One region of the Microbacterium koreense genome, then DNA from elsewhere that is predicted to be linked to it. Evidence: predicted binding sites of a transcription regulator. Region 1 holds the regulator's gene; the other holds the start of a gene.
What was found. The regulator HrcA, encoded in region 1, represses chaperone genes, less so after heat shock. The targets are predictions, from matches to a motif close to TTNGCACTCGNNNNNNNCGAGTGCNAA.
Positions count from the first base shown of each region.

Region 1 (6,179 bases):
CGGTGACCAACCCTTCGGAGTATCCCGACGGGCGCGTGGCCTCGGTCAGCGAGCCGGTCGTGAAGGTGGCCATCCTGACACCGAAGGACTACGTGGGTACCGTCATGGAGCTGTGTCAGTCGCGTCGCGGAAGCCTGCTCGGTATGGACTATCTCAGCGAAGACCGCGTCGAGCTTCGCTACAGCATGCCGCTCGGTGAGATCGTGTTCGACTTCTTCGATCAGCTGAAGTCCCGCACGCAGGGCTATGCGAGCCTCGACTACGAACCGTCAGGACGGCAGGAGGCCGACCTCGTGAAGGTCGACATCCTGCTGCAGGGTGACAAGGTCGACGCGTTCAGCTCGATCGTCCACCGTGACAAGGCCTACGCCTACGGAACCCTCATGACGGAGCGCCTGCGCAAGCTCATCCCTCGGCAGCAGTTCGAAGTGCCGATCCAAGCCGCGATCGGTGCCCGCATCATCGCCCGCGAGAACATCCGTGCGATTCGCAAGGACGTGCTCGCCAAGTGCTACGGCGGTGACATCACCCGAAAGCGCAAGCTGCTCGAGAAGCAGAAGGAAGGCAAGAAGCGCATGAAGATGGTGGGCCGGGTCGAGGTGCCGCAGGAGGCGTTCATCGCTGCGCTCTCGGGCGACACCGACGGCAAGGCCGCGAAGTAGGCTGTCTGCCATGCGCCGCGGAACCTTCCGAGACGGAACCGTCGACTATGCCGCGGTCGGCGCGACCCAAGCCGCCGACCTCCTGCAGTATCCGCCCGAGCGCAGCATCCCGGCCGAGCAGTCCTGGCGCATCGGCAGCGGCGAAGAGCGTTTCCGCACGTCCGCCGACGCCCTGCTGTCGTGGTCGGCGTTGCGCGACGGCGGACTGACCGTGTCGGATGTGCGACCCGCGCCCGGCCCGATGTACTCGGGTGTGGGATTCGACGCCGAGGGCAACCCCATCTCGCCCAGCAAGACCGAGACTGAGCAGCGGTTCGACGCCGACGGTACGCCCTATGTCGCCGGCGGAACAACCGCGCGCATCGCCGGTCGGGTCGGAGGCGCCAGCGCGGACGCGGAGGTGCGGGTGATCTTCGTGGTCGAAGAGGCGCGCCGGATCGGCTTCGCCCTGGGCACCGTCGGCGGGTCCGTCGTCAGCGGCGAAGAGTCGTTCATGCTCGACTGGCTGGACAACGACGAGGTGTGGTTCAGCGTGCGCGCTTTCGACGCTCCGGTCGCCCTCGCGTACCGCGTGTTCCCCGGCCTCGTGCGACGTCGTCGGCGTGAGCTGTTCGTGCGGTACCTGCGCGCGATCTCGCCGTTGTACACGGCGCCCGCCTGATATGGCCGGCGCACTGCCGATCGGTGAGGCGGCACCGCGCAACGGAAGACTGCCGACGGCCACGGTGATCGATGACCGCGTCCCCTTCGGGGTGTACCTGCACGTGCCGTTCTGCAGCGTGCGGTGCGGATACTGCGACTTCAACACCTACACGGCGTCGGAATTGCGGGGCGCACGGCGCGACACCTACGCCGACACGCTCCTCGACGAGGTCGCCCTCGCGCGGACGGTCCTCGGCGAGGCGGGGCCGGTGCGACAGGCGGCGACGGTGTTCTTCGGGGGTGGGACGCCGACTCTCCTTCCCGGAGACGACCTGATTCGGATGCTGGCAGGCGTGCGGGAGGCGTTCGGCGTCACAGACGACGTCGAGGTGACTGTCGAGGCGAACCCCGACACGGTGACGGATGCGATCGCGCAGCAGCTCGCCGCATCCGGTGTCACTCGGCTGTCGATCGGGATGCAGTCGGCCGTCCCGCAGGTCTTGGCCACGCTCGATCGCACCCACGATCCCGCGAACGTCGCCACGGCCGTTGCGTCCGCGCGGGCGGCCGGGCTGTCTGTCAGTCTCGACCTGATCTACGGCGCACCCGGTGAAAGTCTCGAAGACTGGACCACCTCCGTGAAGTCGGCGGTGGAGCTGGAGCCCGACCACCTGTCGGCGTACGCGCTCATCATCGAAGAGGGGACCAAGCTCGAGCGTCGCATTCGCCGGGGCGAGCTGCCCGCACCCGACGATGATCTCCAGGCGGACATGTACGAGCTCGTCGACGACGAACTGGCCGCCGCTGGGTACGACTGGTACGAGGTGTCGAACTGGGCGCGCGGCATGCAGCATCGTTCGCGTCACAATCTCTCGTACTGGACGGGCGCCGACTGGTGGGGTTTCGGCCCCGGCGCGCACAGCCACATCGCCGGAACGCGCTTCTGGAACGTCAAACACCCCGCGGCCTACGCCCAGCGCCTGGCGGCGGGGGAGTCGCCGGCCGCGGGCCGCGAGCGGCCCGATGCCACCGCTCGCGACCTCGAGAACGTGCTCCTGCGCAGCCGCGTCCGCGAGGGGCTCGCGGTCTCCGAAGTGACGGATGCCGGTCGTCATGCCGTCGCCGGACTCATCGCCGACGGGCTCGTGGAACCCGGCGATGCGTTTCGCGGACGAATCGTGCTGACACGGCGGGGACGGCTCCTCGCGGATGCGGTGGTGCGACGGCTCACCGGCTGATCGCGCGGCGCCCGCCGGCACGATCGGCTAGAATTGGCACTCCGGTCAGTCGAGTGCCAGCAGCGTGGGGAGGCGACATGGTCAGCGAGCGAGGGCTCCAGGTTCTCCAGGCGATCGTGCAGGACTACGTCGACACGCGCGAGCCGGTCGGGAGTAAAGCGATCGTCGAACGCCACGCGTTCGGGGTGTCGGCCGCGACGATCCGCAACGACATGGCGCAACTCGAAGATGAGGACCTGATCGCCGCGCCGCACACCTCGTCGGGTCGGGTGCCGACCGACAAGGGGTATCGCGTCTTCGTCGACCACCTCGCTGAACTGCGCCCGCTCAGCGGTTCGCAACGCAACGCGATCGCGGCGTTGCTCGATGGCTCCGGTGACCTCGACGACCTGCTCATGCGCACCGTGCGTGGACTCACGCGGCTCACCGGTCAGGTGGCGATCGTGCAGTATCCGTCGTTCGCGCGAGCCACGGTGACCCACGTCGAACTCGTTCAGCTCGGTGGCGGCCGGATGCTGGTCGTGGTCGTCACCGACACAGGGCGGGTCTCCCAGCGCCTCACGATCGTCCGCCACGAGTTCGACGACGCCGACCTCGCGCGGATCCGCGCAGAACTCGGATCCCTCTTCGTCGGCCGGACCGTCCGCAAAGGCATGCAGCGCGCCGAGAGTCACCTCGCATCGCTCGCGCCCGATCCGGGCCCGCTGCCCGAAGCGCTCACAACGCTCGCGCAGGTGGTGGTCGAAGAGCTCGACGAGTTCCGCCAGGACAAACTCGTGCTGGCAGGCTCCGCCAACCTCGCCCGCAGCGAGTCGGATTTCCGCGGAAGCATCTACCCGCTGCTCGAGGCGATCGAAGAGCAGGTCACACTGCTCAAGCTGATGAGCGAGATGGTGCCCGACGATCAGGGCCTCGCCGCCAGCATCGGCCGCGAGAACGAACAGTTCGGCCTCACCGAGGCATCCGTCGTCGCCAGCGATTACGACGCGACGGGCGCGCGGGCGCGCGTCGGAGTGCTCGGCCCGACCCGCATGGACTACCCCACGAACCTCGCCGCGGTGCGGGCTGTCGCCCGTTACCTCACGCGGCTGCTCGAAGAAGACGAGGCCGGCCGCTGAGGCGGAACCGGCGACGAAGATACGACTCTGCGCCTCGGCGCGGACGGGAAGGCGATTGTGGCTGCTGACCACTATGAGGTCCTCGGTGTCTCGCGAGAGGCGACACCCGAAGAGATCAAGAAGGCGTATCGACGCCTCGCACGCGAACTGCACCCCGACGTGAACCCGGGTGAGGACGCCTCTGAACGCTTCAAGCTCGTGACTCACGCCTACGACGTGCTGAGCGACCCGGAACAGCGTGCGCGCTACGACCGCGGCGGCGACGAGTCGCCCTTCGGCGGAGCCGGCTTCGGTGGCTTCGGTGACATTTTCGAGACCTTCTTCGGTGGAGGAGGAGGCGGTCGCGGCGCCCGCCCGCGTTCGCGGCGCGAGCGGGGTGAGGATGCCCTCGTGCGGGTGACCCTCGATCTCAAGGACGTCGTCTTCGGCGTGCATCGCGACATCGACGTCGACACTGCTGTCGTGTGCGAGACGTGCGAGGGCTCGTGCTGTCAGCCCGGCACCTCGCCGGTCGCGTGCGACATCTGTCACGGCACCGGTCACGTGCAGCGCCAGGTGCGCAGCCTCCTCGGCAACGTCGTGACGACTCAGCCCTGCAATGTGTGCCACGGCTACGGCACGACCATTCCCTACCCTTGCGCGACGTGTCAGGGTCAGGGGCGTGTCCGCTCGCGGCGCACGGTCTCGCTCGACATCCCCGCCGGTGTGGAGAGCGGGCTGCGCCTGCAGTTGCCCGGATCCGGTGAGGTCGGCCCCGCAGGCGGCCCGAACGGTGACCTGTACGTCGAGGTCTCCGTCTCGCCCGACCCCGTCTTCAGCCGCGACGGCGACGACATCCTCGCGACATTGGACGTGTCGATGCCGGACGCGATCCTCGGGGCCACCACGACGATCGAATCCCTCGACGGCCCGGTCGACCTGGAGATCCGCCCGGGGGTGCAGGGCGGCGACGTGCTCACGATCAAGGGGCGCGGCATCACGCCGCTGCGCGGAACCCAACGGGGTGATCTGAAGGTCGGAGTGCACGTCGTGACGCCGACGCGACTCGACGGTAAGGAACGCGCCCTCATCGAAGACTTCGCCAAGCGGACGAAGGCGCCCGGGCCCAAGCTCGCCGAGTTCCACCAGGGGCTGTTCGCGAAGCTCCGCGATCGCTTCCGCGGCTGACCGTGGCGCTGCACTTCTTGCTCGACGCGCCGGTGACGGCGCAGCCCGGCGACGACGTGCACTTGACGGGCTCCGAAGCCCATCATGCTGCGGCCGTGCGCCGTGTCCGTGTCGGAGAGACGGTGACGGTCGGTGACGGTCGGGGTGTCGTCGTCACCGGGGAGTGCATATCCGTCTCACCGCGCGAAGTGGTCGTCCAGATCCAGCGACGTCGTGAGGAGAAGGCGGCTGCGCCGCGGCTTGTGCTTGCGCAAGCACTCGCCAAGGGCGACCGCGACGAACTCGCGGTGCAGGCAGCCACTGAACTCGGCGTCGACGAGATCCTGCCGTGGCAGGCCGCGCGCAGCGTCAGCAGGTGGGATGCCGCCAAGGCCGCCAAGGGCGTGGCTCGCTGGTCGGCGATCGTCCGGGAGGCGGCCAAGCAAGCGCATCGCGCGTGGGTGCCGTCCGTGGCCGACCCGGTGAAGACGAAGGACCTCGCCGCGCGGGCGGCGGCGTCCGTCGTCCTCGTGCTCGACCCGGATGCAGAGACGGCGCTGACCGATATCGATGTCGCCGATGCCCGTGAGATCGTGGTGGTGGTGGGGCCGGAGGGTGGGATCACCGACGCCGAGGTTGCAGAGCTCACCGAGGCCGGTGCGGCGGCTGTGCGCCTCGGGTCGACAGTCCTGCGGACCTCGACCGCGGGGCCCGCCGCACTGTCGGTCGTGAATGTGCGGCTCGGCCGCTGGTGACCGCCGGGCACCGGGCTGGTGGGGAACACCGCTGGCTAGACTGGGACGATGAGCGACGCATCGGTGTTCACCCGCATCCTGCGCGGTGAGATCCCTTCGGAAATCCTCGCGCAGACCGACAATGTCTTCGCGATCCGCGACATCGCGCCGCGGGCGCCCGTCCATCTGCTCGTGATCCCGAAGACAGAGGCATACCGCGATGTCACCGAACTCGCGGCGGCAGATCCGGCGCTTCTGACCGAGATGGTCGACATGGCACGGACTCTCGCATCCGAGCATGCCGACGGTGACTTCCGGCTGGTGTTCAACACCGGCGCCGGCGCCGGGCAGACCGTCTTCCACGTGCACGCGCACGTGCTGGCCGGCGGCCTTGACGAGGGGAGTGTCGGTGGCTGACGAGGCCGAGACGACGACGGAGCGCGTCTTCGCGGACGGGGTTGCAATGGTGCAGCTTCTCGGCCCCCAGGATCGTCTCCTGCGCGTGGTGGAACGTGAGCACCCCGCGGTGGACGTGCATGTGCGAGGCAATGAGATCACCTTGACGGGCGAGCCGGATGCCGTCACCGCCGCGCGGGGATTGGTCGACGAGCTGCTCGCCATGACCGCGGCGGGCCAGCG
Region 1 is NZ_JBHTIM010000001.1:1,947,262-1,953,440, forward strand. It holds gene lepA (translation elongation factor 4) at 1-662, shown strand, start outside; gene ACFQZV_RS09130 (DUF1990 family protein) at 673-1,323, shown strand; gene hemW (radical SAM family heme chaperone HemW) at 1,325-2,542, shown strand; gene hrcA (heat-inducible transcriptional repressor HrcA) at 2,620-3,660, shown strand; gene dnaJ (molecular chaperone DnaJ) at 3,718-4,827, shown strand; gene ACFQZV_RS09150 (16S rRNA (uracil(1498)-N(3))-methyltransferase) at 4,830-5,561, shown strand; gene ACFQZV_RS09155 (HIT domain-containing protein) at 5,610-5,957, shown strand; gene ACFQZV_RS09160 (PhoH family protein) at 6,004-6,179, shown strand, end outside.

Region 2 (6,179 bases), 1.7 Mb from region 1:
TCTTCTTCGGCATCTGCATGTACCTGGTGATGCGGGTGACCGGCAACATCCTCTGGGCGATCCTTCTACACGCCCTCACCGACCCCACGCTGTTCCTCGCGAACGGCGACATCGACGCCTCTTCGTCGACGGCGCACCAGGACGTGTTCCTCTCGATCGCGTCGTTCGGCAACGTCGTGGTGATCGGGTTCGGCGTCGTCGCGCTGTTCCTCATCCGTGGGCGCGTGCTGGAGGCACCGGCGCTGCGCTGAGACGGGGTCCTGCCCGGCGACTCAGGCCCCGCTGCTGTCGCGCACGATCAGACGTGTGTGGATCAGCGCCGCCGCCGGCTCGGCGCCGCCGATCGTATCGATGAGCGCATGCACGGCCTGCTCGCCGAGCGTGTCGAAGTCCTGGCGGACCGTGGTGAGCGGCGGGCGGTAGTTCGCCGCATCCGGAACATCGTCGAAGCCGACGACGGCGACATCCTCGGGGACGCGTCGGTCACGGTCGGCGATCGCGCGCAACAGCCCGAGTGCCATCTGGTCGTTGGCGACGAACACCGCGGGCGCGCGAGGATCGTCAGCCAGGACGATGCCGACCCGATATCCGGATGCCGCGCTCCAATCGCCGCGCACGACGTCGAGCGGCGTGCGTCCGGCGGCCAGCAGCGCCGCCCGCCACCCGCGTTCACGCTCCTGCGCGGCGAACGAATCGGCGGGTCCTGCAAGGTGCGCCACCGTCTCGTGGCCGCCTGCCAGGAGATGCTCGGTCGCCGTCCGCGCGCCCGCCGCGTGGTCGGATGCGACCACACCGAACCCGGCGTCAAGGGGTGCGTCCACGACGACGAGGCGCACGCCGGTCGGTGCATCGACGCCGCGCGCGAGGGCGGTGGCTTCGTTCAACACGATGGCTCCATCGACGCCCTGGTCCACCAGCGTTCGGAACGCGGAGGCGAGGGTGTCCGTTCCCGTCACTGTCACGGCGGTGACGGCGTATCCGCGTTGGCCTGCAGCATCCGCGACGGCCTGCAGCATGCGGTAGTTCCCCACAGTCGCGAGCGTCGAGGCGACCACACCGATCGTGCGGCTTCGCCCGGTGCGCAGCGCGCGCGCAGCACGGTGCGGGCGGTACCCGAGGTCGCGCATCGCCGCCTCCACGCGCGCACGCGTCGCCGGATCCACACGCGGACTCGCGTTGACAACGCGAGAAACGGTCTGACCGGACACACCGGCGCGGGCGGCGACATCCGCCATCGACGTTCGTCGTTCCTGCGCCACTCGCCGCCTCTTCCCACTCCGCCCTCGCCGGATGATGTTGACGTTATCACTGCTTGTCGCCTAGCGTGTTGACGTGAACATGCCCCCGATGACCCCGACGACCCTCGGCGCGGGCGTCGTCAAGCGCACGACGCGGCTCTCCGACGGTCGGGAACTCATCTACTTCGACGACCCCGGCTCTGAGCTTCCCGACGACCGCGGTTCCGACATCCGAGAACCCGCACCACGTCCCGCGACGGCGACCATGCGCCACGACGTCCTCACCGGCGACTGGGTCTCGGTTGCCGCCGCGCGACAGAACCGCGCGTTCCTTCCCCCCGCCGAACTCGATCCCCTCGCCCCGCAGACCTCGGCCAACCCGTCGGAGATCCCGTCGCGATACGACGTGGCGGTATTCGAGAACAAGTCGCCGTCCTTCGGGCCCGCCACCGGCGACCCCGCTCCGCTCGGCACCGCCGGCCTCGGCGCCGAGCGCCCCTCCGTCGGCCGATGCGAGGTCGTCTGCTTCAGCCCTGAGCACGAGGGATCGTTCGGCACGCAGACCCGAACACGCGCACGCACGGTGATCGAGGCGTGGGCCGACCGTACAGCTGCACTCTCGGCAGTGCCCGGCGTCGCACAGGTGTTCCCCTTCGAGAACCGCGGCGAGGCGATCGGCGTCACCCTCCCCCACCCCCACGGCCAGATCTACGCCTACCCCTACGTCACGCCGCGCACCCGCACGCTGCTCACCCAGATCGACGCCGAGGGCGTCGACCTCTTCGACCGCATCCTGGCTTTCGAGCGCCACTCCGAGCGCGTTGTGCTGCAGGGCGAGCACTGGACGGCCTTCGTCCCGTTCGCCGCGCGCTGGCCCGTCGAGGTGCACCTCTTGCCCCACCGTCAGGTCGCCGACTTCGCCGCGACGACCGACGCCGAGCGCGACGAGCTCGCACCGCTCTACCTGCGGCTGCTGCGCGGTGTCGATGCGCTGTACGACACCCCCACCCCGTACATCGCCGCCTGGCATCAGGCGCCGGTTGAAGAAGGCCGCGACACTGTGCGTCTGCACCTGCAGCTCACCTCCCCGCGGCGCGCGGCGGACAAGCTCAAATACCTCGCCGGGTCGGAGGCCGCGATGGGCGCCTGGATTGCCGACATCCCCCCGGAGGAACAGGCGAACCGGCTTCGGGACGCCCTCGCGCGGGTTCCGGAGGTCGACGCGTGAACGCCACGAGCGCCGCTCGCGCCCTCTTCGTGGAGGCCTTCTCCTCGACACCGATCGGCACCTGGTCGGCGCCGGGTCGAGTGAATCTCATCGGTGAGCACACGGACTACAACGACGGCTTCGTGCTCCCCTTCGCCATCCAGCACCGCACGGCGGTCTCCCTCGGGCTACGCGACGATGATCGCATCCGCGTCGTGTCCGCGCTGACCGGCGACACCGTCGAGGTCGCACTCCGCGCGCTCGACAGCCTCTTTCCCGCACAGCGCGACGAAGTACCCGACTGGGCGCGCTACCCGCTCGGCGTGGCGTGGGCGCTCGGCGCAGAGGGCCGTCGCGGGGTGGACCTGGCGTTCGCCTCGAACGTACCGATCGGCGCAGGCCTGTCGTCGTCGGCGGCCATCGAGAGCGCCACGGCCGCAGCACTCAACGACGTGTGGCAGCTCGGCCTCGACCGCTCCACGCTCGCCCGGGCAGGCCGACGGGCCGAGAACGACGCCGTCGGCGCGCCAACGGGAATCATGGATCAAATGGCGTCGATGACCGGACGCGCGGATGCCGCGATCTTCCTCGACTGTCGGACGCTGACTGCCGAACTGGTCGACCTCGGCTTCGTGGATGCCGGGCTCGAGCTCGTCGTGATCGACACCGGCGTCGCGCATGCGCACGCCAGCGGCGGATACGGCGACCGCCGCACTGCGTGCGAGCGAGGCGCGGCTGCACTCGGTGTCGCGGCTCTGCGCGATGTGAGGGTGGAGGATCTTCCCCGCGCCGCCGAACTTCTCGACAACGTGACCTTTCGGCGAGTGCGGCACATTGTGACCGAGAACCAGCGGGTGATCGACACGGTCCAGGTGCTGCGCAGCGAGGGGCCGCGGGCGATCGGCCCGCTGCTCGTCGCGTCGCATGCGTCGATGCGTGATGACTTCGAGATCTCGGTACCCGAGTTGGACACCGCCGTCGAGGCCTCCCTCGCTGCGGGTGCCCTCGGCGCACGCATGACCGGCGGCGGCTTCGGCGGCGCCGCGATCGCTCTGGTGGCCCGCGACGACGTCGACGCCGTGGTGGATGCCGCAACCGCCGCGTTCGCGGCATCCGGGTTCCGTGCACCCACCTGCTTCACCGTGGCACCGTCGGCGGGCGCCGCGCGCGACGACTGACGTCTTCCACCCGCAACCCCAGCGCCCGCCCGCAACCTTCGCCCCACGCCGCGAGAATTGATCGTGAGCGCGACACTCGCCCACAGTGGGCGATTCTCGCCGTGAAGAGCGAGTCTCGCTGGGCCGGACGGAGGCAACCCCTTCACTGCGTCGCGGCGACGGCGTAGCGTCGGAGGATGCCGGAAACACCCCCGGCGGAAAGGTCAGGCGAACGTGGCATACCTCACCGTCGGGACGGAGAACTCGGCCGACGTCGACATCTACTACACCGACCAGGGCAGCGGACAACCGGTCGTCCTCATCCACGGCTTTCCCCTGAACGGGGAGTCGTGGGGCAAGCAGCAGGCGGCACTGCTGGATGCCGGCTACCGCGTGATCGCCTACGACCGCCGCGGGTTCGGACAGTCGTCGAAGACCGGCGGCGGATACGACTACGACACGTTCGCAGCCGACCTTCACGCGCTCATGGAAGACCTCGACCTCACCGACACCGTGCTCGTCGGCTTCTCGATGGGCACGGGAGAGATCGCGCGCTATCTCTCCCGCTACGGCGCGGATCGCGTCGCGAAGGCGGCGTTTCTCGGTTCGCTCGAGCCCTACCTCCTGAAGACCGACGACAATCCCGACGGCGCGGGACCGCAGGAGTTCTTCGACGGGATAGCAGCCAGCGTCCGTGACGACCGATATGCGTTCGTCTCGGGCTTCTTCGGCGACTTCTACAATCTCGACGACACCCTCGGCTCGCGCATCTCGCAGGCGGCCGTGGATGCGAGCGTGCGCGTGGCGGGGTCGGCCGGCAACGCCGCGATCGCCGCCGCCCCCCTGACGTGGCCGACGGACTTCCGCGACGACATCCCGGCGATCACCGTGCCCGCGTTGATCCTTCACGGCACGGCGGACAACATTCTGCCGATCGATGTGACCGCCCGGCGGTTTCGCGACCTGCTGCCCTCGGCGGTGTACGTCGAGATCGAGGGGGCGCCGCACGGCCTGTTGTGGACGCACGGCGCAGAAGTGAACGAAGCACTTCTGGCCTTCCTCGCCACGCGCTGACGCCCCGCACTGACCGCGCCCGGCCACAGGCATCACCGTAGGCGCACAAGAAGGCCCAGCCGGTTCGATTCCGACTGGGCCTTCTCAGTAGTCGATTACTGCTCGACGGGCTGCGGTTCGCTCTCGCTCGCGCGCATCACCGAGCCGGCGTCGGTCGTGACGTCGATCTTGCGCGGCTTCGCCTTCTCGCTCACCGGGATCGTCACGCTCAGCACACCGTTGGTGTAGCTGGCCGAGATGCGCTCGGTGTCGATTCCCTGGCCGAGGTTGAGCTGGCGCAGGAACGACGCCGCCTCACGCTCGCGCGTGATCCACTTGACGCCGTCACCCGACGGCAGCGTGCGCTCGGCGCGGATGGTGAGCAGCTGGCCGTCGACGTCGACGTCGACCGAGCCCGGGTCGATCCCCGGAAGGTCGGCGGTGAGCACATAGTGGTCGCCGTCGCGGTACAGGTCCATCGGCATGCGGCGCGGTCCGCGGCGCTGGTCGAAGAGGCTCGTTGCGAGACGGTCGAGGTCACGGAACGGGTCATACGTCGCCATGGTGTCTCCTTGTGTCTGAGGCTTCGAAACTTGAGTTGCTTCGACTCAAGCAAGACTCAGATTAGCACTCTCGACCAGAGAGTGCTAATACCGTTTCGGCGAATTCTCAGGTGTGCGAAAGGATGGTCCCACTCGCACCAAGGAGGCCGTGATGTCTGCTGACAGCCCACCCCTCGTCGACACCGCGTCCGGCCGTGTACGTGGCGTGTGGCGTGGAGACTCGGCGGCGTTTCTCGGCATCCCCTTCGCCCAGCCGCCGGTCGGCGACCTGAGGTTCGCGGCCCCCGTGCCGGTCGAACGGTGGGAAGGGGTGCGCGACGCGGTCGAGTTCGGCGCCACCGCGCAGCGCGGCGACCCCGGCGAGACGCTCATCCCCGAGCCCTCCGTCGCGGGCGATTCCACGCTGAACGTCAATGTCTTCACTCCTGCCCCCGCAGACGACGCCCGACTTCCGGTCATGGTGTGGATCCACGGCGGCGGGTACACCGGCGGGTCCCCGGCGAGCCCCTGGTACGACGGCCGATCCTTCAACCGCGACGGCGTCGTCACGGTGACCGTGTCGTACCGCCTGGGATTCGACGGGTTCGGCCACATCGAGGGCGCACCGAGCAACCGCGCCGTGCGCGATTGGCTCGCAGCCCTCGAATGGGTACAGCGCAACATCGGAGCTTTCGGCGGGGACCCCGACCGGGTGACGATCGCCGGTCAATCCGCCGGCGGTGGCGCGGTGCTCACCCTTCTCGCGATGCCCGCCGCGCAGCATCTCTTCTCGGCCGTGTGGGCACTCTCTCCGGCGCTCGGCGACATCCCCGCCGAGCAGGCACGCACCGTGTCGGCGAAGTTGGCGAACCTCGCCGGTGTCGCCCCCACTCGAGCCGGATTCGCAGCGGTCAGCGAGGAGCGCCTGCATGCGCTCCAGCATGACGCCACGAACCCCCCACCGGCACGCCCGTGGGAGAAG
Region 2 is NZ_JBHTIM010000001.1:253,675-259,853, forward strand. It holds gene ACFQZV_RS01075 (CPBP family glutamic-type intramembrane protease) at 1-251, shown strand, start outside; gene ACFQZV_RS01080 (LacI family DNA-binding transcriptional regulator) at 273-1,235, opposite strand; gene galT (galactose-1-phosphate uridylyltransferase) at 1,339-2,466, shown strand; gene galK (galactokinase) at 2,463-3,623, shown strand; gene ACFQZV_RS01095 (alpha/beta fold hydrolase) at 3,837-4,676, shown strand; gene ACFQZV_RS01100 (Hsp20/alpha crystallin family protein) at 4,772-5,218, opposite strand; gene ACFQZV_RS01105 (carboxylesterase/lipase family protein) at 5,370-6,179, shown strand, end outside.
Region 2: a site for HrcA is predicted at 5,280-5,306, ahead of ACFQZV_RS01100 (Hsp20/alpha crystallin family protein). Genes of this name have one in related genera too.